DNA from 2 places in the Glaciimonas sp. GNP009 genome. Region 1 is predicted to be linked to the other one. Evidence: predicted binding sites of a transcription regulator. Region 1 holds the regulator's gene; the other holds the start of a gene.
What was found. The regulator FNR, encoded in region 1, switches genes on or off when oxygen is low (the NO sensors DNR and NnrR bind a similar motif). The targets are predictions, from matches to a motif close to TTGATNNNNATCAA.

Region 1 (15,406 bases):
TGCAAAGGCAGCAAGAATGTTACCCGGGAATCATGCACAGCCCTCCCGCAGACATATTTCCTTGTTGGCAAACAACGAAATATTATAGGAGACCTCGCTGTGAATAAGCTTACTTTTACCCAAAAACTCTGGTTGCCGCTAGTTATTAGCCTGATTGCGCTGCTGGCTGTATCCGTTTTCGGTGCATATCAATCCCGTGAAATTCGTATCGAAGAGAGAAAAAATGATCTTAGACATATTTCGGAAGCAGCAATCGGCGTGATCGCGCAGTACGGTGCGCTTGTCGATAGCGGCGCGCTGAGCAAAACCGACGCACAAAAACAAGCGCTAGAGCGCGTCAGAGCAATGCGGTACGGCAAAGATGGCTATTTTACGATCTCATCCTTTTCACAAGTAGTGATTATGCATTCCATCAAGCCAGAAACGAACGGGCGCGATTTGACCGATTTTAAGGACCCGGAAGGTAATTACGTCTATCGCTTGATATCTAAAGCAGCGGCGCAATCTGGAGGCGGTTTTGTACACTATGTCTGGCCAAAGGTAGGAACAACAGAGTCGTTTTCCAAGATTTCCTTTTCAATAGCTTATCAGCCGTGGGACTGGATAGCCACTACGGGCGTGTATGTGGATGATATTGACAGCGCTTTCATGGTGTCGTTGTACCAGGCTGGTTTATTACTGATGGGGATCGCGATCTTAGTCATCATATTTGCCACTTTTACTAATCGTAGTATTTTGCGCGCCATCGGTGGCGAGCCGGAATACGCGGCTGATATCGCAAACCGGATCGCAGCAGGTGATTTGACCTTGCGTATAAATACGCGTCCTGGTGATGATCGCAGTCTGATGTATGCCATGAAATGCATGCGGGAGTCTTTGGAAAAAACAATTAATACAATCAAGAGGTCGGCCGATACAATTGCCACTGCGTCCGGGCAGATCGCCGCTGGCAATATGGACTTGTCGAGTCGGACTGAACAGCAAGCCAGTTCGCTGGAGGAAACAGCGGCCGCGATGGAGCAACTGACATCGACTGTCAGGCAAAATGCAGACAATGCTAATCAGGCAAATCAACTGGCGGTCAGTGCCTCCGACGTGGCGACCCACAGTAGCGTGGTGGTGGCGCAAGTGGTTGACACCATGGGCGCTATCCGGACTTCATCAAAGAAGATTGCTGACATCATTAGTGTTATTGACGGGATTGCTTTTCAGACCAACATTCTAGCTCTGAATGCGGCGGTCGAGGCGGCCCGAGCGGGTGAGCAAGGGCGCGGTTTCGCGGTAGTGGCGGCAGAAGTGCGGAATCTTGCGCAACGGTCTGCAGGCGCAGCCAAGGAAATCAAAGCCCTGATTGACGACTCTGTCGCCCAGGTCGGCAGCGGGAGCAAATTGGTCGAACAGGCAGGAGTGACCATGAGCGAGGTCGTCAGTAGCGTCAAACGCGTGACCAATATCATTGGTGAAATCGCCACCGCAAGTAAAGAGCAAAGCGATGGTATTGAACAAGTCAATCACGCCATTAGTCAAATGGATCAAGTCACGCAACAAAATGCGGCACTAGTGGAGGAGGCAGCGGCAGCGGCGGGTTCTTTGCAGGATCAAGCGACGCATTTGACGGAGAGTGTGAGTATTTTTAGATTGGACAATAGCCAGGAGGTGCGCGCCGCACAAGCGTTTGCGGCTACTTTATCGGGCCATTCAAAGGGGTTAACTGCATCGGAATCAGAATCGTCGAGGCGAATAGTCCAGCCGCATGTCAATGCAGCGATGAAGAAGGGCGCGACCAAAGCGACCGCTCAGGCTGTCGTTCGACCGGCTACACGATTGCCGCAGATGAACAAAACTCTGGCGCGCGAATCAACGTGGAAGGCGCCTGTAAAAAATATTAATAGTGACGATTGGACGCAGTTTTGAATGTTTCACTACGAAAATAATAAGCGTTATGCCAATGTTCTGAGTAATCAAAAAAAGCGGATGTATCCCAAAATTGTGTGGCAGTAATAGGTAAATTGGATTTTTCGGGATGGAAGTCTGTAAGCGATGCTTAATACGCGATAACCCGTGATTGGTCGGCGATTACGCAGTTATCTTGTTTTAGGCATTTTTCCTTTGTGTCTGCATACACTCCTCTTCATATACAGTAAGATTAAAGCTTGGAAGCAAATCGATGGCCATTCTTTGCGACTAGTCGACCTGTCCATCGATCAAAATTTATTCTGGGCGCGAATATGAAATTCAAAGACTATTACAGTGCCCTTGGTGTCGAAAGAGATGCCACCACTGCGGAAATAAAACAGGCATACCGTAAGCTGGCGCATAAATATCACCCCGATGTCTCCAAAGATCCAGACGGTGAGGAAAAATTCAAAGAAGTCGCCGAAGCTTACGCCACGCTGAAAGACCAGGAAAAGCGCGATGCTTATAACGCGCTAGGTCGCCATCAGCAGGGAGAAAACGTTCAGCCGCCCAAAGATTGGCAGCAAACCTTTAACGATTCTGATGCTGGCTTCGGCGACGTCGATATGGCCGACATCCTGGCTGCCTTTGCGGCTTCCCGCCATGAGGGTGGACAACCGCGTCAACGTCGCCCTTCCCACGGGCAAGATTATGAAGTCAAGGCCCCGATCACACTTGAGCAGGTTTATGTCGGCGGCGAAATCGATGTGAATTTGAGTTTGCCGGAATATGATAAACAAGGTTTGATTCATCGCGTACCGCGGACCTTCAGAGTCAAGGTGCCAAAAGGAGCCGAAGACGGTCAGCGGTTACGCTTGCCAGGCAAAGGTGGGCAAGGGAGTAATGGTGGCAAAAACGGCGACCTTTATGTCGTCATGGTGGTTATTCCCCACCCGTTTTATCGCGTCAGCGAAAAAGATCTTTATATCGATCTGCCGCTATCTCCATGGGAAGCAGTGCTGGGTGCAACCGTCCAGGTTCCCACTTTGGGCGGTACTGTTGAGTTGACGATCCCACCCGCTACGGCGGCTAATCGACAATTTCGTCTGGCTCGGCGGGGTCTCCCTTCCGCCAACGGCGAAAATGGCAATTTGTTTGCAGTTGTTCGGATTGAGGTACCAAAGTCGGCGACGCCGGGTGAGCAAGCCTTGTTTGTAAAACTTGCCGCCGAATCAACTTTTAATCCTCGTGCACACTTCAATACAGGAGGTTAGTGATGCGTACGCATATTGTGGAAGCGGTATGGCTCAATGATGCAGGCCTTTGTTCGCTAGATCAGTTGGCAGATTATTCCGGATTGACGCTGGCCGAATTGCAGGATTTGGTCGAGATGGGCGAAATTGCACCGACCAGTGTTGATGCGGAAAATGATCTTTATCAGACACATTACATCGTGATTGCCAGAACGGCGCGACGTTTGCGGGATGATTTTGAGCTGGATGGTCACGGCCTGGCAGTAGCGCTTAATCTCTTAAGACGCATTCGTGAGCTTGAGGCACAGCTGACGCACGCGCAGGCAAAATTGCCGCAATGACTGTTTCGTGGTGGGTGTAATATGTTGGTGATGGCAGATCAATAAGTTTTCTACGGCTTGAACGCTGACTGCGCAGCATTTCATCATTAAATTATTGCGAAAACGAAGAGCCGTCGATTCTACTTTTATGCTTTTGTGCCGTTGAATTTGATTAGATTGATATTCGGTAAGCCAACACTCCGCATGGCCATTAATAAAACAAAGCGGCGCCACATCCAGAGATTGTGATGGAAATAGAATTAAAACTCCTTATTGCCCCAAGTGCGGTTAGCGCTTTTAGACGGCATCCTTTGTTAAAGCAACTGGCGATCGCCAAACCTTACCAACAACAACTTGTCAGCACCTACTTCGATGCGCCGGATTGTTATCTAATGCGCCATCGGGCAGGATTTCGGGTGAGGGAAGTTGATGGCAAATTAATCCAGACATTGAAAGCGGGCGGTCAGGTCGACAGTGGCTTGCATCAGCGCAACGAATGGGAGTCCGAAGTCACGGATCTCAGGCCTGACCTGCCGGCAATTCAGGCACTGTTGAAACCCCGATCCAGATGGTTCAAGCTGTTGGGTCGACCACAGTTGATGCAGCAACTCGCCCCTGTATTCACTACGCGGTTTCAGCGGCGTATCTGGATGTTGCGTTTGCCCGAAGGTGACGAAGTAGAGTTGGCTCTCGATCAGGGCCAGATTGTCTCTAGTCATGGCGACGGCGTTATTAGTATCCCGATTAGTGAAATTGAACTGGAACTTAAATCGGGGAAGGCAGGAAATTTATTTGCCTTAGCATTAGCGCTGCAAGAGACGATAGCACTAAGCGTCGGTAATATTAGTAAGGCTGAGCGTGGTTACGGATTGTATGCACCGCAACCACCGGCGATAACAACGGCAAGCGCTCTTGCATTATCAGCTAAAAAGACGATAGGAGAGGGTTTTCAGATAATTCTTGCCCATTGTCTGGAGCAAATTCAAGGTAACGAAGCTGGCATTAAATACGGGACCGATGCCGAGAGCGTACATCAAATGCGGGTTGGCGTGCGCCGCCTGCGCTCAGCGCTCGTGATTTTTAGAGACCAGTTAGCAGAACCGGAGTTTTTACTGGAGGAGTGCAAGTGGTTGGGTAGACACTTAGGAAGTGCACGTGACTGGGAAGTGTTTGCTGGTCCTACACTGGCCGCCGCGACATTCGGTTTCAACGGACCGCGGACCGTTATGCCGTTACAGAAAAAAGCCGCTGACTTTGCGAAGAAGAGCAGAAGTAATGCTGTCAAAGTTCTCAACTCTAGCCGGTATGCACGTCTTATATTGATCTTGGGCGCATGTATCCATGATGCAAATCAGCAGTTAGGGAAAAAGTCGGACACTGCCACCTCGCTACTGGAACGTGCTAATGCACCGTTGCGCCCTTTCGCCACTGCGCAGTTGCGTAGATATCAAAAGAAACTACGTCAGCGCGGAAAGGGGCTAAGTGCCATCGATGCGACAGAGCGTCACAAATTACGGATTGCGGCAAAAAAAATGCGCTATGGATTAGCGTTCTTTTCTTCGTTATATTCTGCAAAAAAAATCAAAACGTATCTTGCCGCCCTTAGCGTGCTGCAAGATACGTTAGGCGAATTAAACGATGCGCGTGTAGCTGATGGTTTATTACAGCAATGTACAGCGGGTAAGCCAAGACTGGCCGATGTTTCTGGATACGTGCGCGATTATGTCTCAGCGCATAACGAAATCAATCTTAAAAAACTCAATAAGCAATGGAAAAAAATTAAGCAGGTAAAGTCGCCTTTTTAAACGTAACAAATTGGTAGGCCCGATTTGATGTTGTGATCCATTAATGTTGCAGGAATAGCGAAAAGGTTAAGAGACAGCGACAGTAACGGCAGATGTTTCACAGCTTGGTTGACGTAAGGCATTACTACCGCCTGATATTTTTATCTGCTGAGTAGATTGGCGCTACTCTTTTTTGGACTTTCGCTCTTGGGTGGTGACTTTTTCACAGCTTGGTTACTTTCCCTCTACTAACATCAGCAAAGCGGGAACGTCTAATAATGTAATTTCGCGGTTGTTGACCTTCAACCATCCCATTTTTTTAAAATGAGAAAGCAACCGACTAATAGTTTCGTTAGTCAGTCCTAAGTAGTTGGCAATTTCTTCTCGAGACATCCGTAATTGAAAATTCGTAGCTGAATAGCCGCGATTTTTATATCGGGTCGAAAGATTGAGCAAAAAAGCCCCAAACCGTTGCTCTGCGCGAAGATTCCCTAATTGCAGCATGGCGTTATGATCTTGTGCAATCTCATGGCTCATCATGCGATGAAAATAATGCAGCATGATCGGGACATCTTTCAAGAGATTTTCCAAGTCCGAAAACGGCACTTCACAGACTTCACTATCCTCCAGCGCCACTGCGTTACATTGATGCCGATATGAGCTGATGGCCTCCATCCCTAGTAATTCACCGGTCATTTGAAATCCGGAAATATGGTGAGCTCCGTTGGCATTAACTTGATATGTCTTGAAATGCCCGACACGAATAGCATACAGATTGACGAATGGTTCGTTCATCCGATAGAGCGCACTATCGCGCGTAATGCGCCGTCTATGTTTAACAATTTGATCCAATCGATCAAGTTCGGCCTCGGTGAGTCCGATTGGAAGGCATAGGTCGCGCAAATTGCAGTTCCCGCAATGCGTCTTTACGTTCATGACGTGTGTCGGATGTGGGGAGAGAAATGGGACTGTATTAACCATCGTGACTGATCCCTTTAAAAATAAAAAGACGCGGACGGGATGCGATATTTCTAAACCAGAATCGCCACTAAGGCGTTGATTTTCTGATTTGTTGACGATAAATTTTGATGTGGATCAGTTATTAATGTTGTCTTTATGATTACAATTGTAATCGCAATTAACTGTTCTGCAAGTCAATTTTGGAGCTTATTGCAGTCATGGGGATCACAGATTTTTAGGTGTGTTAATTTTTTGTTGATCGTATCGCTTTTTAGCCAGTATTGATCTTCCAAGGATATTTCAACAATTCGTCCAATTATGTAAGCCGTTCTCGATATTGTGGGCCAGTCAGCAGATATGCCACTTGTTGAGGTTTGAGCTCAATAGACACAGGTACAACCCGTGGCTTCGATACTGAATAGAATTTTCTTGAAAGTACGAAAATAGAGGATAGGCTGAATGGAGAGCTTTCGTTAACAAGTGAAATTGCAGGACTTATCTGGCGTCAACTATTCCTGCTATTTATTGACGTGTCATACCGGTTTTATTTATTAACCTGTTATCACGGCTCCCTTATAGGATCACTGATAAGACGTTCCAATAAGACGCTCAAATCACGCCCATGTGATGGGCCTACCGGGGAATGTACATGAAACGCACCATCAAAGTAGCTAAATCGAATATTGGTGTTTTATTGCTCTGGGCTTTATTACCTTTGTGTTTTTACGAAAACACGTTCGCAGAGTCGCCCGATACGCGACAAAAAATATATGGTGTAGAAGTACAACGGGATACCTATTTAAAAGCGGTGCGCCAGCAAATTGCCGACTTAAAAATCAAAATTGATAGTCTTAATGCTAAGGCCAAGAAGTCAGGTCGAGTTGCGAGACTGCGTATGGAGCCGACTATTCAAGGCTTTCAAAGAGATCTGAATGATCTTGATAAAAAAAGCATGGATTTGAAAAATAGTGGACTGAATGCCTGGGAAGAATTAAAAACCGACCTGGATGCTTCCATAAATAAATTGCGCTCAGCAGTTGATGGAATGTCGCGTTAATACAAATCTATCTTCCCGCCGTCAAGCGATCCAATCTGCAATTACGCACTTACAGCGTGGAAATGATTGTTTCCACTAGTACTGCTGCGCTTTTCAAATACACTAAAGCAAAGATCTACGTGCGGTGCTCCTGCTTTTTCACGCTCACTGAGCGTGTATCGATATAATTGCGTTGAAGCAGTATTCTGTGTAGGCACAACGATTAGAGGGCGTTGATGAAAACGCCTTAAACGGTTCGTTCACCGTCGGCTAGTCGCCCGGAATTCGCAAACTTTACACCGATTTACAAAGTGTTTACTCGACCAACAATGACAAATATTATTAAACTATCGACAACTTCATCCTTATTTGCAACTTTATTTGAAACACTACGTAAAGATTATTTTTTTCTAATTTTATTCGTCATTTTGCTGATTTTGTCGGCTATTGCTCCCGAAAAAATTCAGCAGTATCCGCATTTGGTCGATTGGCCCACGATTGCGACATTGACCGGTTTGCTGGCGTTAACCAAGGGTGTTGAATTAAGCGGCTATCTGTCGCGCTTGGGCAGGCATTTAACGGTATTGATGCCAACTGAGCGCGCCCTTGCTGTTTTTCTGGTGCTCGCCACCGCATTTTTGTCGATGCTGTTGACCAACGACGTAGGACTGTTCGTCATGGTCCCGTTGACACTCAGTTTGCGCACCACGATCAAATTGCCGATAACCCGCCTGATTATTTTTGAAGCGCTGGCGGCCAATGCGGGTTCTGCGCTGACACCCATTGGAAATCCACAAAATCTTTTCCTCTGGCAGCTTTCACATCTCTCTTTTCAGGATTATGTGATCGCGATGTTACCGATGGTATGCATTTTTATGATTCCGCTGGTTTTATTGACCGTAGTTGCATTTCCCGGTTTAAAACTGATGGTTGAGGAGGATGCTGCGATGACCCCGATCAATAAAAAATTGCTTCTCATATCGCTGGCTATGTATGTGCCGTTTTTAATCATGACGGACAGGCATTATGCCGCCCCCGCTTTGTTAATGGTATTGGCGATCTTTTTATTTGCGCAGCGCAACGTGGTGGCGCGGATCGACTGGGCATTGCTGTTGGTATTCATTTTAATGTTTGTCGATTTACGACTGGTAGCGCAGTTGCCGATAGTTCATGCGTTGGTGGAGAGTGTCGGTCTTGCCGAATCGCAACGACTCTATCTTGCCGGTATCGTGGCGTCGCAATTCATCAGTAATGTCCCCGCTGCGATTTTGCTTGCGGAATATAGTGGCGACTGGCGATTGATCGCTTTCGGCGTTAACGTCGGCGGATTTGGTTTTATGTTGGGTTCACTCGCTAATATTATTGCGCTGCGTATGACACCGGACAAAAAGGCGTGGATCACCTTTCATGTTTACTCGATTCCGTTTCTTTTAGTTGTTGCTGCGTTGGTGTATGTCTGGTTATTTCTTTAGAAGAGAGTATTTTTTTTTACCCAAATAGCTGTAACGCGGATTTACTTGGATGACTTCTTGTTTGATTACTCGATCATGAGAATGAAGCGTGGCAAGCATCAATAATCCTTGATCGCTTCCACTACGATATGCAGCGTGACCGCATCGCTGACAAAAGGTACAAAACGTCCCAAGTGGTAATTACTTCGGAGAATTTTGACGAAGCCATTCGCACCGCAAGCCCGCTTTCCGTACAGCAACATAAAGCGACAATTGAAATTGGTTATTTCCAGCGTCACGTTATGGGTGACATCTTTAATAGTTAGATCGCCCTGGACCTGCTTGAGATTGTCTCCGTCAAATAGTAACTGCGAAGAGGTAAATAGTATTTTTGGATATTTTTCGGCATCAAAAAATTCGCTGGCACGTAGTGCTTTATTAAATAACTCGGTACCGGTATTAACAGATGCTGCTTCAATCTCGATCATGATTTCACCGGTTCCTGCAGCCTGATCAAACGCAATGTAGCCGCTGGTACGATCAAACCGATTGCGCTGCATCGATAAGCCCCAATGGCTATATTCGAATGACGAAAACGTATGGTCGGAATCAATTGTGAAGCGCTCCGTCGCACCCGAGCTTGAACCAGCACTTGCGCTAAAAGCGAGGGCGATCAGAATGATTAACCCATTTTTTACTTTGATAACTTTGGCGCGCATCAGGACTTCCCTCTAGGTTAACGGCCTTCAACCTTGGTGTTTTCTGGTGGTATTAGGTTCTTCGAAATTGCCGCTTTATAATAGGCCAAATGTTCCCTCCTAACGATCAAAATTTGCTGGTTATCGCCGAAGGCCTTAGCATTCCTCTTGCAGAAGTTGAGATGACCGGCGTGCGCGCACAAGGGCCGGGAGGTCAAAACGTGAATAAGGTGTCGTCCGCTATCCATTTGCGTTTTGATATAAACGCATCGTCACTTCCTGTTATTTATAAAGAAAAACTGCTGGCGCTGCAAGATCAGCGCATTACCAAGGATGGCGTGGTGATTCTGAAGGCGCAACAATCACGCAGTCAGGAACAGAATAAGGTGGATGCGCTAGAGCGACTACGTGCGCTGGTATTAGGTGTGACCGTGGTACAGAAGCGTCGTCGCCCTACGAAACCGAGTTATTCTTCGCAGCTTAAACGTGTTGAAGGAAAAACCCGGCGGGGCAAAGACAAGGCGATGCGCGGCAAAGTGATTTTGTAGGGTTTGAGCCGAACGTCAAGCCAAGCTAAAATGAGACAACAAAAATTAAGGTTTGGCGGGCAATGTGGCGATAGTGCCGACCATGCCATTTGGCAACATCAGCGAATTTACGGCGCATTGGCGTAATGCTTTATCTAACCTTAAATCCCACTCTGTAATACCTAAACAGAGACATTTAAGACTCGCTTCATATCGCGTCCACTGTTCCGCAAATGCAATCGCACGCTGGTTTTCGGGCTTGCTCAAAATACGGTTATAAATAGTGCTTCCGAGATAGTCTTGGGCTACCTGTTGCCAATCAGAAATGCTGTCGGTTCGCATCGTATCGATACCGATTTTGCCATACAAGTTGATGGCTGCGAGTGAAAAACCAGCTTCATGGGTTATCGACAGTCCAATCTGCTGATGAGGTAAAGCTAATCGGATGGGGTGACCGGGTTCAGAAATCAAGGGCACCGATTGCGGTGACATATCAAGCAAAATACCGAGTGTTTCACGCAGCGCCGCACGGACTAGCTTCCGGGCGCTATCACGGTTTGTTGTTTGCGGTGTAATGATACTGATGGCGAGAATCAACGGTTTTAGCTCGCCACCACCGACAGCCCTCATAGCGCGCACTTGCTGGATATGAGGAGCCGCTAGCGGCCAGGGAGTGACGGAGATTGGTTGCCCTGATTGATACGCTAGCATGATTCAGAGCGCGCAAATGACGTTCATTTCGATCCCTTTAACTCCGGTGCGGCAGGACAACCACGCCAACTGGTGCCAGCAGGTATTTGCTCGCCCTTCATAACAAGTGTCAGCGCGCCCAGCTTGGCGTTATCACCGACCACCGCGCTGTACAGAACTGCGCTCCGAGGCCCCATATAGACGCGGTTTCCGATGGTGACGTGATCGATCTTCATGACGCGGTCTTCGAACAAATGGGTTTGTGGACAAGCCAAAGCGTTGAGTTCGCTGTAGTCACCAATGGTGACGCAGTCAAATTCGGTAATGTCAGTGGTGTTGAGATACACGCCGCGTCCAATTTTACATCCCAGCAGGTTGAACGCCAGCGGTAGCCAAGGGGTTCCGCGCAGGTAATTGAGTAAGTTCGGGACAGCGATTCCCTCATACAGATTGGTTACGCCTTCAGATAGCCATACAAAAGGGGTCCACATTGGGACGCTGCATTTATGATAACGCTTTAATAATAACCATTTGATACAGACGATCCAAATAAACGTCCCGACGCCGTACATCAGCCCTGATAACGTCAGTAACCAGATTACTTCGCCCCAAAGTCCTGCACCGGCTAGCGGCATCAGGTTTAATACCAATGTATAACCGACGGCAATCACGATTGCGTGTGGTGAGACGATACGGAAGGCTTCTACTAAACCGCGACCAAGGCGGCGGCGCTTGGATGGTCGGAATGTTAAATGCTCAGGAAATCCGCTGACTTGCTCACGCGCTGGAAGGTTAATCGGCGGCGATCCTAACCAGACGTCGCCGTTGTGCATTTTGTCGTTGGCGGGTGCGCGCGAGTGAACGCCAATCAGGACGTTTTCTGGCAAAGTGGTGCCGTCGGGAATATAGGCACCATTACCGACAAAACTACGGCGTGAAATGACAGTTGGCTGCATCCGCATCCAGCCGCCGTCGATTTGCTCATCTCCAAGCAGAACGGCGTCGGCAATAAACGTTTCTTCGCCCAAAGTCAGCATATCCGGCACAACGCCCAGCGCAGTCGAAATTTCAGCGCCACGACCGACCTTGGCACCGAGCAGACGATACCAGAACGGTGCGTAAATGGTCGCGTATACGCCGTGCAGAACACTCAGGCTGGACTCCTGAATCTGGTTCACCAGCCATTTGCTGCAATATTTATTGCTCCGCACCGGCCAGCTACCGGCTTTGAGTCGCGGCAAAATACTCCAGCGAATGCCAGCCGAAAGTAACGCCGTACAGATAATCAACACCGCTGTCGCAGGGAAGGCCATCACAAAATATTTTGTTAGCTGGAAGGTTAACTGATTACTTTGTAACCATGGGAAGCGGTCATAGTTATCAAGCCAGTCGATCAGAATAAAACTAGGAAAAACCGGCATGAAGAACAGCGTGGTGATCAGTAATGCGCCTAATAAAAAGAATATCGATTCGCCAACTTGACGCTTACGGGTTACGGGTGGTCGTGGTGAGTTAGAGCGTTTGTCGAAAGCGCCCATATCTCGCGCCGGTGAACCACCCCAAATCCGGTTCGCCGGGACGGACTGACCATCGCTTAGCGCGGACTGTCCTTCCAGATGGCCGAATTCTCCAATAGTCGTGTTTCCCTCCATGACGACGTAAGAACCAACGTTGGCTTCTCGACCAATCGCAATCTGCCCTATGCGCAATTCACCGTGCTCTACACGTGCATTTTCAAAATTGACAGCATTGCCTATCGTTGCGCCGTCTTCAATGATGAGCAAATCATGTACGCGTAACATAATTGAACCAATTAACACCTCCGAGCCAATCCGCGCGCCGAGTGCGCGCAACCACCATGTGTAAATCGATGAGCCGCTAAGCAAATAGGTCGGCGCTGCCTCAATCAGACGATCAGTCAGCCACCAGCGATAATAGGTTAATCCCCACAGCGGGTAGCGCCCGGGTTTAAGGCGTCCTAGAATTAACCACTTGGCAGCAATAGCTATGCCGAATTCAAAAAACGTTGCCAGTAAAAATACGCCGACCGACATGACAATTGCACGTGGAATTGAATCTCCAGGATCACCGGTAAAGAAGTGATACGTAAAAAATGGTGCGAGCCATTGCATCATCCGCATTGCCACTAACCATGGCACAGCTGCGGCTTGGGCGGCTCCACAGAACCAACGTTTCAACGACGATGGAGCGATCCAGGTGGTATCGACTGCAACTGGGATTTCGGGCACTTCTGATAAAGCTGCGGCGATGCGACCAATCACGCGATTCATGTAGATGTCGCGTACGGTGACGTGGGCAAAGCGAGGATCGGTTCGCAATGCGGAAGCAAGTCGCGCGGCAAAGAGTGAATGACCACCAAGATCGCTAAAGAAGTCGGCATCACGACGAATAGGTTGACCGGGGAATAATTTGATCAATGCGGCGAATAACGCTTCTTCGGCTACTGTTTCTGCTGTGTCCGAGCCAACGCTTGCTGTCCCGACGGGGCTGACCGTAAGTGGACGTATTTTGAGGGCTTTTCGGTCAATTTTGCCCGATGTCAGTCGTGGCATCTCGCTCATCAACTCAAAAAATCCCGGCACCATGTACGGCGGCAGAAGTTTCCCGAGCGCTGCGCGCAGTGTGCCAGTAGCAATCGTTGCACCATTTTCTGGAACAATGAAAGCGATCAGTTGATCGATACCGTCATCATTGCGCAATATGACCGCGACTGTCCCGACGCCGGGTTGTCGCGCCAATACTTCTTCGATTTCGCCTAATTCGACGCGAAAGCCGCGAATCTTCACTTGATCGTCGGTGCGGCCCAAACATTGAACGCGTCCGTCAGTGTCGATCCGTGCCAGATCGCCGGTACGATACAGGCGGCCATCATGTGCGCCGGATGACCACGGATTGACTAAGAATTTTTCTGCGGTCAGGTCAGGGCGGCCGAGATAACCAGCGGCGACGCCAGGGCCGGTGATACACAGTTCGCCGGTATCGCCACGCGGCATCAACGTCAGACCATTTTCAGTCGCGGGATGAATGATTAGCATGCCGTAGTTTGGCAAAGGTGAACCAATTGTCACCGGTTCGTTGGCACGTAATGCCGCTAAACTGGCAGAGACGGTTGCCTCGGTCGGTCCATAGGTATTAAATATTTGTAGTCCTGGTTTAGCCCATCGATTGACCAAAGCCTCCGGACACATTTCTCCACCCAGATTGATCAGGCGCAGGCTTGGGATATCTTGATTAAACAATGCCAGCAAAGTGGGCACAGCGTGCAATACGGTCACGCCGTTTGCGGCCAATGCCAGCGGTAATGCCTCTGGATCGGAGGCGAGTTCTTTTGGCGCGATCCATAGCGTCGCACCAACCAGATAGCTGATCCAGATTTCTTCAAAAGACATGTCGAAAGCGACAGAAAATCCTTGGTAAACGCGATCTGACCCGCGCACGCCCAGTACCGCATTTTCGCTACGCAGAAAGTGGCAGATGCCGCCTTGGGTGATTTCGATACCCTTGGGCTTGCCGGTTGATCCGGATGTATAAATGACATAAGCCGGATGGGTGCTTAACAAGCCAGTACGACTTTGAAGCGGCGTTTCCAGCGGCGTAAGCAGATTTTCTATCGTCCAGAGGTGGCGACCAAGGTTCTCAAGCCGTGATGAAAACAAAGCGCAGGTAACTATACCCGGTGCGCTGGCATCTTCGAGGCAGACTGCAATACGTTCAACTGGGGTGTCAGCATCTAATGGTAGCCATGCTGCACCGGCTTTGGCTATGGCGGCTTGCATGATGAGCAAATCAATTCCACGTGGAAGCCATAAGCCTACGATTTGGCCCGGTTTTACACCTGCGTCAATGAGTGCGGAAGCGGCGCGGTCGGCGGCCTGATTGAGTTCTTTATAAGTGACGCATCGGTCTGCAAAAATTAACGCGATCTGGTCAGGCGACCGCCGTGCGGTGTCCTCCAGAAGATCTGCGAGAACTTCGTTGCGTATGAGTTCTGGCTGAATGGGGCCAAGTAGAATGTCAGGATGAACAACGGCTACTATTTCAACGATGCGAGCGAGCGAGGATGAGGTCATGAAGGGTGGTGCGGATCAAAGCAAAGATGTTAACACGGGCGCAATCTCGTAACATCGTCGCTTAAGAAATATCGCAGCCTTTTCATCAATTCAGCAACAACAATTGATAAACAACGGTTAAATCAGACTGAGTGCGACCTATCAGAAGTTGACGCCTGTATGGGGTGGTGGCGATAACTCCGGTCGGTTGGCGTAATTTGTCGCAAAATAATACCCACGTGGCCATTGCTGGCCGAGTGGGTATGCATGTTGAATAGATCCATTTTTAAAAATATTTACACAAACGCCCCAATTTTCTCCACCACGGCATTACGTACCGATCCGGTGACCACAAACGACTGCGCCATCAGAATATCGTCATGGAACCAGCGGTCACCGTCCAGGCAGGCCGGAATCTGGCGGCGGATTTCCTCGTAGGCGGCTTGCGTGCCTTGGCCCAATACAAAGTCTGGAAGCAACGTTTCGGTCATCGTCAGGGCTTGTGCGGCTAACAACATTTCAACGCCGATAATATATTGCGTGTTTGCCACGACTGTCGCGGCCTTGCGGGCGCACCAGGTCGAGTTGGAAACGTGGTCTTCGCTGTTGCCTTTGGCCGGAATACTATCAACGCTGCCGGGCATACACAAGGTGCGGTTTTCCATCACCAACGAACTCAACGAGCATTGCACCACCGGATAGCCGGTATTAACGCCACGCA
Region 2 (15,406 bases), 2.9 Mb from region 1:
TATCTGGCACATATGGAGAAGGAAGAAACGTGGATCGCGCCAATGGCAAAACGTATTTTTAGCGCCGCACAAATGACCCTGTTAGGAACAGCTATGCAACGCCGTAGAGGAATTTCCGTATGAGTATCGACACTAACAAGATCACCACGTCAATCGCCGATCTTCGCACCGACTATAGTCAAGCCAGCTTATCGAAAGCGGACACGCTCAGTGAGCCGCTGGCGCAATTTGAAAAATGGTTAGGCGAGGCTATCAAGGCACAAGTCCCGGAACCAAATTCGATGAGTCTGGCCACTGTCAACGAAAGCGGAAGGCCATCCTCGCGCATCGTACTGATAAAAAATTTCGATGCACAGGGCATCACATGGTTCACCAATTACGCCAGTCGAAAAGGTCAAGATCTTGCACACAATCCGTTTGCAGCGCTGCTCTTTCACTGGGTTGAATTAGAACGTCAGGTACGTCTGGAAGGACGTGTTGAACGTGTTTCGGAAGCCGAGAGCGATGCCTATTTTTCCAGTCGTCCATTGCGTAGTCAGATAGGTGCGATTGCTTCCGATCAGAGTCATCCAATCGCAAATCGCGCATTACTTGAGGCCCACTATTTAGAGGCCGAAAAAAAGTTTGGTGATCACCCGGAACGTCCAAAAAATTGGGGCGGATACAAACTTATTCCAGATACGGTAGAATTTTGGCAGGGTCGCCGATCTCGATTGCATGATCGCATTGTGTATCGGCTAAATATAAATGGTACTTGGCAACGAGAACGGTTGCAGCCATAACAGCGAATAAAAACAAATGATAAAGTGATCGCGAATGCCCACGAACAATGACTGAATGAAGCTTGCAAAAGCGTATTTTCGATAGTCGCAGTTATTATTCTGAGGAGAATAGAAAATGTTCTGGGAAAAAAAACTTGAAAATTGGGTGGAAGAAATCCGCACTCACGCTGCTTTGCCATTGCGGCTTGAATTGTGGAACGGGCAGCGTTTCGACTTCAGTAGCGCGCCCTCTCCCGACGTTACCATTCGCGTTCCTCATGCTTCTTCTCTCTCCTATCTGCTGACACCTTCATTATCAAATCTGGGCGAAGCGTATGTGGAAGGTAAAATCGAGGTTGAAGGCAAGCTCAAGGAAATCATTACCGTCGCAAATGGACTAGCCGCCGCCTATCTGAAGCCCGAAGGAAAATTTGGCCGAGTCACGCGCAGTATTCGCCACAACAAGGCTAAAGATGCTGAAGCGATCCATTATCACTACGACGTTTCGAATGCATTCTATCAATTGTGGTTAGATCAAAATATGGTCTATTCATGCGCCTATTTTGAGAACGGCGATGAAGATCTGTACACTGCACAAATTAAAAAAATTGATCATATTCTGACCAAAATTCAACTACAACCGGGTCAGACATTATTAGATATTGGTTGTGGATGGGGTGCGCTCGTGTTGCGTGCCGCACACAAATTCGGCGCCAAATGCGTGGGAGTAACACTCTCCGAAAATCAATACGCATTAGCCAAAGAACGCGTGGCCCAAGCTGGACTAACTGACCAAATTGAGATCCGTTTACAGGACTATCGTGATGTCACCGGAAAATTTGATCGGATCACCAGCGTTGGCATGTTTGAACACGTTGGCCTCAAAAATCTCCCGATGTATTTCTCGCGTATCCAATCACTGCTGGCAGACGATGGCGTGGCCATGAATCATGGCATCACCTCAACCGATATCGATAACGGTGAGTCACCATACGGCGGTGGCGAATTTATCGAAAAATATGTATTTCCTCATGGTGAATTACCCCATATTGGATTCGTTCTCAAAACAATGCAGGAAGGCGGCCTTGAGGTCATGGATGTCGAAAACCTGCGTCGCCATTATGCTAAAACGTGCAGCATATGGGCCGATAATATCGAGGCCCGCTCGGACGAAGTCAGGCAAGCTTCCGATGATCGTCGGTTTCGTATCTGGCGTCTGTATCTTGCCGGCAGTGCATATGGTTTTGAGCGCGACTGGATGTCGCTATATCAGGTCATCTGTCGAAAGTCTGGTCGCAGCGCTGCAACGCTACCCTGGTCACGCAAATATATTTACGATAGTGAGTAAAGATATTATCTGATAAGGAGTGGCTGACAACGCCGTCTGACCCTATCCGTATGCGATAAAATCGTTTCGGTTCAGTCGTTGTAAACACACTACCCCATGGCAACAATGAGACGGTAACCGCTTGGCTAAAGCGGACGTCTGCGACAATTGTCGGCCGTGGGTTCGGCCTCAAAAGCAGGCGTCTATGAAACGGTTCGCCATTGTTATATCAGACTAATTAAGTGGCAGTCGCAATATGACCGCGGTGCCCGCACCCAAGGCGCCCGAGATACTCAACTCGCCGCCAAAATGCCGGGTACGTTCATGCATGCCAAGAATTCCCCAGGATTTTCCGTCGCGTAATTGTTGCTTACCAATTCCTTTTCCATCGTCTTTAATTTTGACGATAATCGTGCGCTTATAGTGAAAAATTCTAATTTTTACCTGCTTCGCGCCAGCATGACGTACCACATTGGTGAGCGCTTCCTGAACGATGCGGAATAGCATGGTACTGCGGTCGGAATCCAAATCGACTCCAGCGGCACTTTCACTAATGCTCCACTGACATTGCAGCCCAGTGCGCTCTTCGATTATCCCGGCGTACCATTCCAACGCGGCCCAGACGCCCAGCTGATCCAAAACGCTTGGACGTAGTTCGGTTATCACTCGACGGACCGCTCCGATGGCCGCATCGGCTTGCTCAACCGCTTCTATCAGCAGCGGATCTTCAGGAAGCCCACCGCGTGCAGAACGGTCGATGGAAACGGAGACATTTGCCTTGATACCGGTAAGGACCGCTCCTAGATCGTCGTGGATGTCGCGTGCGATGCGTTTGCGCTCGTCTTCCTTAATACTTTCCTGATGATCGATGAGCTTCCGCAACGTTGATCGAGACTGAAACAGCTCGGTTTGCGCCTCTTCGAGGCACACCACCTTGTCAGTCAATTTTTGATTCAATCGACGCAGCTCAAGGCGCGCATGGCGCTGTTCGGTCTTATCACTGCCGTCTACAAAAATAGCGCTAACATCACCGTTGTGATCCTTGATCGGTTGAAATACAAAGTCCAGATGGTATTCCTTGATGCGGCCATCTACGCTATCTCTCAAATACACCGACATTTCATAAGCCAAAAATGGCTCGCCAGAAGCGAAAACTTGATCAAGCAATTTCACCAAGCCCTGACTTTCGAACTCTGGTACCGCTTGCCCTACCGTTTTTTCGAGTACGTCATACCGCGAAAAAAGGCGCATGAAGGCAGCATTGACAATATTGAACACATATTCAGGCCCTTTAAGAAGCGCCATAAAGCTGGGTGCGTGATCAAACATATGCTGTAATTGACCGGCTGCAAATTGGGTGGCTTTTAACAAAGTGATGTTTTCACGCTCGGCGAGAACCCGCCGCGTGGTTTCGGCAACGATCACAAATACGCCACGGACATCGCCCGCTTCATCCCGCGTTGGTGCGTAGATGACCGTAAAGTAGCGCGTTTCAGAGATGCCGGAAGGAGCAATCACATACTCTTGGTCTTCCAGATGTACGCGCTCCCCTGTGCTGAGTACACGGTTATAGAGGACCGCATTAAAGTCCCACACTTCGGGCCAGCAATCCCTGGTTCGCTGGCCGAACGCTGCGGGATGGCGCAGCCCAAGAATCGGTCGATAGGCATCGTTATAAATTTGGATTAAATCAGGTCCCCAAAGTACGATTGTCGGCAACGGCGAATCGAGCGCCATCGTGACAGCAATACGAAGGCTCGGAGGCCAATCAGACATTGGGCCAAGCGCGGTTTTGGACCAGTCCAGATGGCGCACAAGCGCCCCCATTTCGGTCCCCTCCGGCGGCCAGACGTTCGATGCAAAGACCAAGTCAATTCCTAATAGGAGCTTGTTTTTTAGTCGGTATGGACGTGCTGACCGGATGAATCCTGGTCAGATTTTTGTTCCTACAAAATGGTTGCGTCGTACGTCAAACAGCACGCTATTAAGCTTTGACCTTATCCATAAAGGTTTTCCGCAGTTTGGCAACTTTTGGCGCCACGACAAACGCGCAATATCCTTGAAGCGGGTGTTGTTTGAAATAGTTCTGGTGATAGTCTTCGGCCTTGAAATAGATTTCAACAGGCGATAGTTCTGTCACAATTGGTGCATCCCATACGCACGCCATCTCTGCCAATACATGCTTAGCGGTTTCTTTTTGTTCCGGCGACTGATAATAGATAACCGAACGATATTGCGTCCCGATATCGTTGCCTTGCCGGTTAAGTGTAGTGGGATCATGTATCGTAAAAAATATCTCCAGCAATGCACGAAAAGAAATGATTTCATTATCAAAGTTGATTAACACCACTTCTGCATGGCCAGTAGTGCCATCGCACACTTGTTCATAAGTCGGCTCCACGATATGCCCGCCGGTATAACCGGACTCAACATGTTCGACTCCTTTGATTTCCTGATAAACAGCTTCAAGACACCAAAAGCAACCACCGCCTAACACTGCAGTTTCGTTAGCCATACGCATTCCCCTGTGGATTTATCATTAATAGTGACTTTAACGTACTCCGTGCCCACGTGCATACTTTCCCTCATGATTTCACAGATTTCGGTATTCCAGAAATCTGGCGTAAAAAAAACCTCGATATGATCGAGGTTTTTTAGTCCGGCCCTAAGTTCAACCGTTGTTCCAGCCTTTACTTCAGCCCTTTCAGGGCCGAACTTGAGCAATTATTTAAAATTTGTAACCAACTGACAAGAAGCTGACGATAGGGTCTAGTGTCAGCTTCGTAGTGCTGTGCACATCGCCACTTGGCGTACTTGTAGTCAAGTCGGCTCTTGTTTTCAACGGAATGTAAGAAACCGAGAGACCCACAGACCAATGCGCATCGAAATTGTAGCTAGCACCGGCACTGATAACGGGTGCCAAAGAACTGCTTAAATCAGCGCTGGTACGCAAAGCACCGGTTTGACCGCGACTGATAACGCCGCTCAACTTCTGTTGAAAACCATTATCCAATTGCACATCGGTATACCAGACATACGTAGCACCAGCACCTACGAATGGACGAAATTGGCTATTTTTATCACCGAAGTAATATTTGACCAAAACCGCTGGACTCCACTGCTTAGCCGAACCGATATGGGTTCCTTGAAGAATGCCTTGGCCATCCAGTTTGAATTTTGGCGGTATTCCGGCATCGGCAGATAACACCCAATTATCGGTAAAGAAATGACTGAATTGCAAACCGAGAGTGTCTGCATTGCCAACACCAGCGCCAGTATTGGGAATAGTTTGGCCAGAAACACTCAGGTTTTGACTTGAGTCCTGTGGTGCCAAATGAAACCAACCCAAGCCAACAATATTATCGCCAGCCTGCTGCGCCATAGCGGGTAAAGCAGCCATTGTCAGCAAGGTTAACGCTGCGATTTTTGGTAGTACAGAAAAATGTTTCTTCATGCGTCTTCTCCAGGATTGACTTAAATCAAATGTAAATAGTGCGTTGGGTTTTGTTCCCTGCAACTACTGTCATTACTATTTCGGCGCCTGCCAATGAACAAGGATTAATCCGGCGGCGCTCTATTATTATTTATTTTTAGTTATAGGCATATAGCTATTAGATGATATTGTCGCAATTCATCATTACACTTTGCCATTAAAAAGAACGTGCGTGCTATTCTTCTTTAAGCACTATGCCAGCTTTAAATCTTTTTGACTATACTTGGGGTGTGGTATTTTTTCCTCAAAGCCACTACAGATGCTTGTATTGGGAAAATTTATCTGTCAAAGCATATGCGGCGCGGCGCAGGCGATCGTTAATGCCCTGCCAGGCATTGTCCTGAGGCGGTGCCTCGACGACAATCATATCGGCCCCGGCTTGATCAAGGTCACGCAAGGCGGCGTATAAATTATGAGCATAGCCATGCGGAGCTTCAGGCATCGGATAGTGAGCGACTAGCGGGACAGTTTTCTCCGCGCCAGCCGAGTAAGAAATCAAAGCCAGTCGTTGTCCATCTTGATGCATTTGCGATAAAGCTGCCAGCAAATCCACCGGCGCTATCTGTAATACCGGTGTTAGTGGCGCGTAATGTGATTCCAGCGTCCCTGAGGCACGCGGTGCACCACTATCTGCGGCGTGAACGGGTGCGCCTAACACTGCGGCGATTTCTGCTGTACTGATGTCGCCAGGTCGCAAAAGCACCGGTCCATGAGTCGCTATTCGGGATAAGTCGATGATGGTGGACTCAATCCCGACCTCGCTCTGCCCACCGTCCAACACATACGCAATGGGGCTGTTGACCCCGTCACCAAATTCATCGCGTACGTGCTGCGCAGTGGTGGGACTGACGTGACCGAATTTGTTGGCAGATGGACCCGCAATGCCGCCCTTCCCAGCTTTGAACTCGCGCAGCAAAGCTTGCGCAACAGGATGCGAAGGACAGCGAATACCAATGGAAGTCTGCCCGCCGGAAAGCGCACTGGAAACATGATCTGCACGCTGCAAAATCAGCGTCAGCGGTCCAGGCCAAAATGCCGTAATCAACTGATACGCTTGCGGTGGAATAGCCTGCGCCCAAAAGCCAAGATCTGCCTCCGGTGCGATATGCACGATGACAGGATGATTTGAAGGGCGCCCTTTGGCTGCGTAAATATTCGCTACCGCTGCGGGATTTTCTGCGTCTGCACCAAGACCGTAGACCGTCTCACTTGGAAACGCAACCAACTCACCCGCTTCCAACATGCGCGCCGCACGCTGGATCGCCTTGATATCAATGATCAAAGCGTCGGTTGAGGTTGTAGAGCCAGCTTTAGAAGCGTCTTTAGGGGCGGCTTTAGAAGCAAGCTCAGGCATGCCAGAGTTCAAACGAGGATCAGATGGCACATTCATTACAAAACAATACCTAGAATAGCGCAAGCGGTAACCAGTTGCGCATTTGCCTGGGCCAGACTCGGGGCGACGAAGGTGATATGGCCCATCTTGCGGGCGCGGCGGGCTTCCGTTTTGCCATATAAATGCAGCGCTGCACCGGGAAGCGCCGCGATCTTATCCCAGGCTGGTTCGCGAGCCTCATCGCTGCCCGCGTCAAACCAAACGTCACCCAAAATATTTAGCATGATCGCAGGAGAGTGCTGTCTTACATCCCCCAGTGGCATCCGTGCCATCGCCCTAACCTGCTGTGCAAACTGGCTCGTAATGCATGCGTCGATAGTGTAATGACCGCTATTATGCGGACGCGGCGCCATCTCGTTGACCACCAGCGAACCGTCTGCCAACACAAAAAATTCGATGCATAGTACGCCAACATAACCAAGCTGCTCAATGATTGCCAGCGCCGCATTTTGTGCGCGCTCCGCCGCTTCCACACCGACATTTGGTCCTGGCACAGTCGTCGTGAACAAGATGCCGTCGCGATGGACGTTCTCCGCAATCGGATACACGACGGCCTGCCCGTCCACGCCGCGCGCAACCAATACCGACACTTCATATGCCAATGGCAGCATTTTTTCTAGGACGCAGTGGACGCCGTTCATTTCCGAATAGGCTGCACGTAACGCATCCAAATCAGTCACCCGGGATTGCCCCTTGCCGTCATAACCCAAGCGGACTGTTTTCAATATTCCGGGGAAGAGATCGGCAGGTACGCTGTCAATGTCAGCCAGTGACGCAATGCTTTTATAGGGTGCAGGAAGTACTTTTGAACGGACGCTGCATTGCGTGAAGAACTCTTTTTCTACGATGCGATCCTGCGCGATGGAAACGCACGCAGCCTTCGGTGCGATGAAGGTACTTTCGGCTAAAAATGCCAGACTATGATGCGACACATTTTCAAACTCTGTCGTTACGGCCACACATAACGCGGCCAGTTCTGCCAGAGCAACTTCGTCATCGTAATCTGCCAAAACGTGCCGCTCCGCAACGTGAGCGGCGGGACAATCCTGAGCAGGTTCCAACACCGCAACCTTATAACCCATTGCTTGCGCCGCGTGTGCAAACATGCGCCCCAACTGACCGCCACCCATCACACCAAGCCATGTAGCCGGCGTCGTCGCTGGAATCAAGGCCGTATCATTCAAAGGTAAAGTTTGCTTCATACTTGCTTCTTGTTAGTTTGATCGAGTTTTGCTAACGGCTCACGCCGGAGGTAATGTCATGTCAAGTGCTGACTGCGTCTGTTTGGCGCGAAACGACAGCAACTTTTCGGCTAGCACATCATCAGTGCAAGCCAACATTGCTATCGCAGACAAAGCTGCATTTGCCGCACCGGCCTCACCAATTGCATAGGTTGCCACCGGAATCCCTTTGGGCATCTGGACGATCGACAACAACGAATCTTCGCCCCGCAAATACTTTGAGGGCACCGGCACACCCAGCACCGGTACGATGGTTTTAGCCGCGATCATGCCGGGCAGATGCGCAGCGCCACCCGCACCAGCAATGATCGCCCGCAAGCCACGCTCACGCGCTGTCTCGGCATAGGCAAACATCTGATCCGGCATGCGATGTGCGGAAATCACCTGCGCTTCATGCGCGACGCCAAACTCCGTCAATATCGCGACGGCGTGTTGCATCACATCCCAGTCAGAGGACGAACCCATGACCACACCGATCAGCGGTGATTCTTTTTGGCTTGCGTCCATCATTACTCCTTCAGTTTTTGACCGGTCAGGCTTTCTAACGCCTCCCGATATTTCGCACCGGTTTTTTCGATGACATCGACCGGCAATGCTGGCGCGGGTGCTGTCTTGTGCCAACTTGTGACTGTCTCAAGATAATCACGCACAAACTGCTTGTCAAATGATGGCGGAGAAATGCCGACCGCGTAACTTTCTGCAGGCCAGAAACGCGACGAATCAGCCGTCAACACTTCATCCATCAAATGCAACACGCCCTGTTGGTCGAGACCGAATTCAAATTTGGTATCAGCGATGATAATGCCACGCGTGGCAGCGTATTCGGCTGCGGTTTTGTATAACTCAATACTGATTTCACGAATTTTAGCCGAGAGTTCAGTACCGATCCGGCGCTCCATATCGTCGTAACTAATGTTTTCATCATGCTCACCCATTTCGGCTTTGGCCGCTGGCGTGAAAATTGGCTCATCCAGTTTTGCTGCCTGTTGCAATCCAGCGGGTAAAGTCACGCCGCAAATTGCACCGGTTGCCTGGTAATCTTTCCATCCCGAACCAATGATATAACCACGCACCACCGCCTCGACCATGATTGGCTCCAGACGCTTTGCAACAACTGCACGACCACGAACCTGATCCACTTCATCCGGCGCAACGACGCTTTCGGGTGCAATGCCCGTCAGATGGTTCGGTACGATGCCAGCCAGTTTCTCAAACCAGAAATCACTCATCTGATTCAATACCTTGCCTTTGCCGGGAATCGGCTCACTCATCACGACATCAAAGGCAGATAAGCGGTCTGTGGTCAGTATCAAAATTTTATCAGTGCCGACCGCGTAGTTGTCGCGCACTTTTCCGGTACCCAGCAGTGGCAACGACTTAATGGAAGATTTATATAGGCTTGTCATGGTGGTTCCAAAAGTAGAAACCAGGCGGGGAGAATAATCTCCGCCTGGTCTTTTAATGTCGATTATTACGCATTCAACGATTTATTGCATGTTCACCAGCTTGTTACACGTTCACTGACATTTTTAAGATCGGTTTGCGGGTAGGCACAAAAGCGACAGATTGAAGGATAAATAAAATACAAAATAGGCCACATAAAAATTCACATTAAGGCCTATTCCGCATTCTCCATTATTGCTTCTACCATCGCGCTCCGCTCACCACGCGTGTCCGATCTTAAATCAGTCTTTATTGAACGATCTGCGAAAGTTCGCCTTTTTTGTACTTGTCTGCAATTTTTTCCAATGACATTGGTTTGATCTTGGCGGCCATACCTTCACAACCGAACGCCAGGAAACGCGCCTTTACCACTGCTTTAGCCGCTTCACGTGCTGGCTTCAGGTAATCGCGTGGATCGAATTTGCTTGGATTTTCAATCAGATAACGGCGAATCGCACCGGTCATTGCCAGACGGATATCGGTATCAATATTGATCTTGCGAACGCCGTGACGGATACCTTCCTGAATCTCTTCGACTGGAACGCCGTAGGTTTCTTTCATATCGCCGCCAAATTCACGAATTTCCGCCAGCAATTCTTGCGGTACCGACGACGAACCGTGCATCACCAGATGGGTATTTGGGATACGTACGTGGATTTCCTTGATACGCTCGATGGCCAGAATATCGCCCGTTGGCTTGCGCGAAAATTTGTAAGCGCCATGCGAAGTACCAATCGCAATTGCCAGTGCATCACATTGTGTTTTCTGAACAAAATCTGCTGCCTGAGCAACGTCAGTCAGCAACTGTTCACGCGTCATTTTGCCATCGGCGCCGTGACCGTCTTCTTTGTCACCCATCATGGTTTCCAAAGAGCCTAGCACGCCCAATTCCGCTTCAACCGTCACACCAATGGCGTGCGAAAATTCAACGACTTTACGTGATACTTCGACGTTGTATTCGTAACTCGCAACCGTTTTACCGTCTGCGGTCAATGAGCCGTCCATCATCACCGATGTAAAGCCCGAACGAATCGCCGCCATACAGACCGATGGCGTCTGGCCGTGATCCTGATGCATCACTACGGGAATGTGCGGGTAGGCTTCAACCGCTGCCTCAATCAGGTGACGCAAAAATGCTTCGCCAGCATATTTGCGTGCGCCAGCCGAAGCTTGCATGATGACCGGTGCGCCGACTTCATCGGCGGCTTCCATGATCGCGGTGATTTGTTCCAGATTATTAACGTTGAACGCTGGGATACCATAACTATTTTCAGCTGCATGATCGAGCAATTGACGCATGGATACGAGAGGCATATTGATACTCCGATAGTAATAAAATAGGTGTGCGTCGATGAATCAGTATTCACCGATCTTCATGATTTTGAATGCATTCGTGCCGCCGATCTGGCCCATTGGCTCACCCCACGTCAACACCACGAGATCACCGGGTTGTACCGCGCCTTGCGCCACCAGCAGATGTTGCGCATCTTTCAGGACCGCTTCACGGTCTGTTGATTTGGCGAGTTCCAGGCTTGTTACGTTGCGATACAGCGCGGCCTTGCGACGGGTCTGAACGCTTGGCGTAAGCGCAAAAATTGGGATATCGATGTTATGCCGACTCATCCACAGCGCGGTCGAACCGGATTCGGTCAACGCCGCAATTGCCTTGACGCGCAAATGATGCGCGGTAAATAGCGCGCCGTAAGCAATCGACTGATCGATGCGGGTAAAAGTCACATTCAGGAAATCGGCATCGAGCTTGCAGTCTTCCGATTTTTCCGCTTCCAGACAAATGGCCGCCATGGCTTCCACCGTCTCTACCGGATAACGCCCGGATGCTGTTTCTGCCGAGGTCATAACAGCATCGGTGCCATCCAGTACCGCATTAGCAACATCCGATACTTCAGCCCGTGTCGGCACTGCATTCACAATCATCGACTCCATCATCTGGGTTGCCGTAATCGTGAGCTTGTTCGATGCACGTGCCATTCTGATCATACGCTTTTGCAACGCCGGTACCGCCGCATTACCAACTTCTACCGCCAGATCGCCCCGCGCCACCATAATACCGTCGGAAGCGTCCAGAATCGATTGCAAAACAGGAATCGCTTCGGCCCGTTCGATCTTGGCGATCATCATCGGTTTGTGGTTGTAGGCTTCGCCAGCCACGTTCGCCAATTGCCGCGCCATTTCCATATCGGTGGCGTTTTTTGGGAATGATACGGCGACATAATCTGCCTGGAAACTCATTGCCGTCTTGATGTCGTCCATATCCTTAGAAGTTAACGCCGGTGCAGATAGACCGCCACCCTGACGATTAATTCCCTTGTTATTTGACAACTCACCACCAATCTTGACCACGGTATGAATCTCGTTGCCGATTATCCGCTCAACCACCAACACGATCAGGCCATCATTTAATAACAGCACATCAGCAACTTTCAGGTCGCGCGGCAGTGCTTTGTAGTCAAGTCCGGCTCGATCCTGGTTGCCAAGTTCACAATCGGAATCGAGTATAAATTTAGACCCATTTACCAGCTCAATCTTGCCATTTTCGAACTTACCAACGCGAATTTTCGGACCTTGCAAATCGGCCATGATCGCTACCTGACGACCGCACTTAGCCGCTATTTCACGCACCAGCAGGGCGCGATCAATATGGTCCTGCGCCTTGCCATGCGAAAAATTTAAACGTACTACATCGACACCTGCGTTAAACATCCGCGTTAAAGTCTCGGCATCGCTTGATGCAGGTCCGATAGTGGCGACGATCTTGGTAGCTCTTTGCATGACAACCTTTATGTGAAGTGAGTACTTAAAACTACGTTAAAAACCACGTTAATGCTAAGTCATCTGCTTCGGCAGATTTTAGTTTTACTCCCTATTTTCACTCCCACCTACTAATTGCTACTTAAGTATTGCTACCTCACTGCTCGCTAAGATCTGCAATGTCTTAACATTTATTCAGTCAGGAACCACGCGCCAAGAGAAACATCATCTAAAGCGCCGGCGCATAAATATTACCAATGCATGACCAACGCGCCGGAACGTCAACAGCATTCTAGCCGGCAGCGCGCTGTTCCAAAATTTCTACCGCAGGCAATGTCCGACCTTCCAAAAATTCCAGAAAAGCGCCGCCGCCGGTCGAGATGTAACCAATCTTGTCGGCAATCTGGTATTTCGCTATCGCCGCCAGCGTGTCGCCACCGCCAGCAATCGAAAAGGCTTTCGAGTTTGCTATCGCCAACGCCAGTACTTTTGTGCCTTCGCCAAACTGGTCGAATTCAAATACGCCTACGGGACCATTCCACACCACGGTACCAGCCTTCGCAATTTGCTCGGCCAATATAGCGGCTGTTTTAGGCCCGATATCCAGAATCATATCGTCATCTTCAACGTCTTTAACGTCTTTTACAACGGCAGTTGCTGCCGCCGAAAATTCTTTAGAGCACACGACGTCAACCGGAATTGGCACCGATGCACCGCGCTGGGCCATCAGATCAATAATAGCCTTCGCATCATCGACCAAATCGACTTCTGCCAAAGATTTACCGATTTTGAAGCCAGCTGCCAGCAAAAACGTGTTCGCAATGCCACCGCCAACGATAAGATTATCGACCTTATCCGACAACGCTTTGAGTATAGTCAGTTTGCTCGACACTTTAGAGCCAGCGACAATCGCCACCAAAGGACGAGCGGGTTGATTGAGTGCCTTGCCAAGCGCGTCCAGTTCTGCAGCTAGCAAAGGGCCAGCGCAGGCAATTGGTGCAAATTTGGCGATTCCGTGCGTTGTTGCTTCAGCCCGATGCGAGGTACCAAATGCATCGTTGACGTAAATGTCACAAAGGGCGGCCATCTTTTGCGCCAACGCGTCGTCATTCTTTTTTTCGCCTTTATTGACCCGGCAATTTTCTAGCAATACAACCTGACCCTGCGCCACTTCAACACCGTCAACCCAGTTTTGACGCAATTCGACAGGCTGATCTAATAGTTCCGCCATACGGGCAGCAATCGGTGCAAGCGTGTCAGCTGGCTGAAAGTCGCCCTCGGTCGGTCGCCCTAAATGAGAGGTCACCATCACCGCCGCACCAGCGTCGAGCGCCATGCGGATCGCCGGAATTGAGGCGCGAATGCGGGTATCCTCAGAAATACTACCGTTGTTATTTTGTGGCACGTTAAGGTCAGCGCGGATGAACACACGCTTTCCCTGAAGTTGGTCTTGCGCGATCAAGTCGCTCAGTCGATTAAATTTCATGTCGATCAGGCAGATGTCCGGAGGAAAAGGCGTTATTTTACCCCACTCGCCCTATCAAAAACACCGTTTTGGCTTGACTTGCCTTTGAGCATTACGATTAAGCAACATAATCCAAACCAAAATCCCCACTTGCTTTAATTACGCCGATCAAAGTGAGGTTAACAGTCACCTAACCAAGGGCTTTGCTAATATTTTCCCACCACCCCACGTTGCTACGACAATAAGGGAAGATGGCGTCGTTTCGATCAACGATGCAGGATCATCACGCCAGTCAGGAAGCGTTATCAATGTGAACAAATTAGCCCTAAACCAACTTTACCGCGTTATTTAGCGTTATCAACTTTAAAACGCCTTGGCCCCAACAATGCATTGTCACAACAAAAGAAAAGCCAAACAAAGTTGCGGCGGAACTGCGATTCTTAAGGGTGACGGTGTTCTGAATCCGTTAAAATGTTCAGACAATGTTGTTGCTTGTCGCGCTAAACACGGTTCGACAATCCCCAATGACAGAATCACCGGAGATTTCACTATGTCTATGGCAGACCGCGACGGGAAAATTTGGAAAGATGGTCAATTAATCGATTGGCGTGATGCCAATATTCACGTATTAACGCACTCGTTGCATTACGGTATGGCGGTCTTTGAGGGTGTACGTGCTTACAAGACGCCGGAAGGAACGGCGATTTTTCGGCTGAAGGAGCATACACAGCGCCTGTTGAACTCGGCTAAAATTTTTCAGATGAAGGTGCCTTACGATTTACAGACTTTAATCGACGCGCAGCTGCAAGTGGTTCGCGAAAATAAGTTGGAATCCTGCTACATGCGCCCGCTAGTCTGGATCGGCTCGGAAAAATTAGGTATCTCGGCAAAGGGCAACACTATCCATGTCGCCATCGCGGCGTGGCCATGGGGTGCGTATCTGGGTGACGATGGTTTGGCTAAAGGTATTCGCGTCAAGACATCCTCATTCAGCCGCCATCATGTCAATGTATCGCTGGTGCGGGCAAAGGCGAGCGGCTATTACATCAACTCGATCCTGGCAAATCAGGAAGCGCTGACCGATGGCTACGATGAGGCTTTACTGCTGGACACCGACGGCTATGTATCCGAAGGTTCTGGCGAGAACGTTTTTATCGTCAAGAACGGCAAAATTTATACTCCCGATCTCGCATCCTGTCTCGACGGCATCACGCGTGACGCCGTGTTGACGATGGCCCACGATAGCGGTATCGAGGTCATCGAGAAACGTATCACCCGCGATGAAGTCTATTGCAGCGACGAAGCATTCTTCACCGGCACGGCTGCCGAAATCACACCGATCCGCGAGCTGGACAACCGCACCATTGGTGAAGGCAAACGCGGTCCGATCACGGAGAAAATTCAAAGTATGTTTTTTGATGTGGTTGGGGGTAAATCGTCCAAATATAAAGAATGGCTGACGTTAGTTTAAATCAGCCCCAATAGGTAGTGTCACGTGAGAACCGACTTGTGAA

Region 2: ACXX82_RS13930 (OmpW/AlkL family protein) is a predicted target of FNR. The motif match lies at 5,558-5,571, and genes of this name have one in related genera.

What each region holds. Positions count from the first base shown of each region.
Region 1 covers NZ_JBTGUV010000004.1:14,478-29,883, reverse strand. Annotated here, with positions in the region: gene ACXX82_RS01280 (methyl-accepting chemotaxis protein) at 100-1,914, shown strand; gene ACXX82_RS01275 (DnaJ C-terminal domain-containing protein) at 2,229-3,170, shown strand; gene ACXX82_RS01270 (chaperone modulator CbpM) at 3,173-3,490, shown strand; gene ACXX82_RS01265 (CYTH and CHAD domain-containing protein) at 3,718-5,274, shown strand; gene fnr (fumarate/nitrate reduction transcriptional regulator Fnr) at 5,488-6,189, opposite strand; gene ACXX82_RS01255 (sll1863 family stress response protein) at 6,863-7,270, shown strand; gene ACXX82_RS01250 (SLC13 family permease) at 7,579-8,721, shown strand; gene ACXX82_RS01245 (YceI family protein) at 8,820-9,419, opposite strand; gene arfB (alternative ribosome rescue aminoacyl-tRNA hydrolase ArfB) at 9,509-9,946, shown strand; gene ACXX82_RS01235 (4'-phosphopantetheinyl transferase family protein) at 9,992-10,636, opposite strand; gene ACXX82_RS01230 (Pls/PosA family non-ribosomal peptide synthetase) at 10,660-14,706, opposite strand; gene ACXX82_RS01225 (HAL/PAL/TAL family ammonia-lyase) at 14,982-15,406, opposite strand, start outside.
Region 2 covers NZ_JBTGUV010000004.1:2,953,296-2,968,701, reverse strand. Annotated here, with positions in the region: gene ACXX82_RS13955 (hemerythrin domain-containing protein) at 1-123, shown strand, start outside; gene pdxH (pyridoxamine 5'-phosphate oxidase) at 120-782, shown strand; gene ACXX82_RS13945 (class I SAM-dependent methyltransferase) at 898-2,109, shown strand; gene ACXX82_RS13940 (PAS domain-containing sensor histidine kinase) at 2,323-3,957, opposite strand; gene msrA (peptide-methionine (S)-S-oxide reductase MsrA) at 4,073-4,603, opposite strand; gene ACXX82_RS13930 (OmpW/AlkL family protein) at 4,817-5,542, opposite strand; gene ACXX82_RS13925 (L-threonylcarbamoyladenylate synthase) at 5,835-6,971, opposite strand; gene ACXX82_RS13920 (5-(carboxyamino)imidazole ribonucleotide synthase) at 6,971-8,176, opposite strand; gene purE (5-(carboxyamino)imidazole ribonucleotide mutase) at 8,216-8,725, opposite strand; gene ACXX82_RS13910 (phosphoribosylaminoimidazolesuccinocarboxamide synthase) at 8,725-9,621, opposite strand; gene fba (class II fructose-bisphosphate aldolase) at 9,908-10,972, opposite strand; gene pyk (pyruvate kinase) at 11,015-12,448, opposite strand; gene ACXX82_RS13895 (phosphoglycerate kinase) at 12,720-13,913, opposite strand; gene ACXX82_RS13890 (branched-chain amino acid transaminase) at 14,443-15,363, shown strand.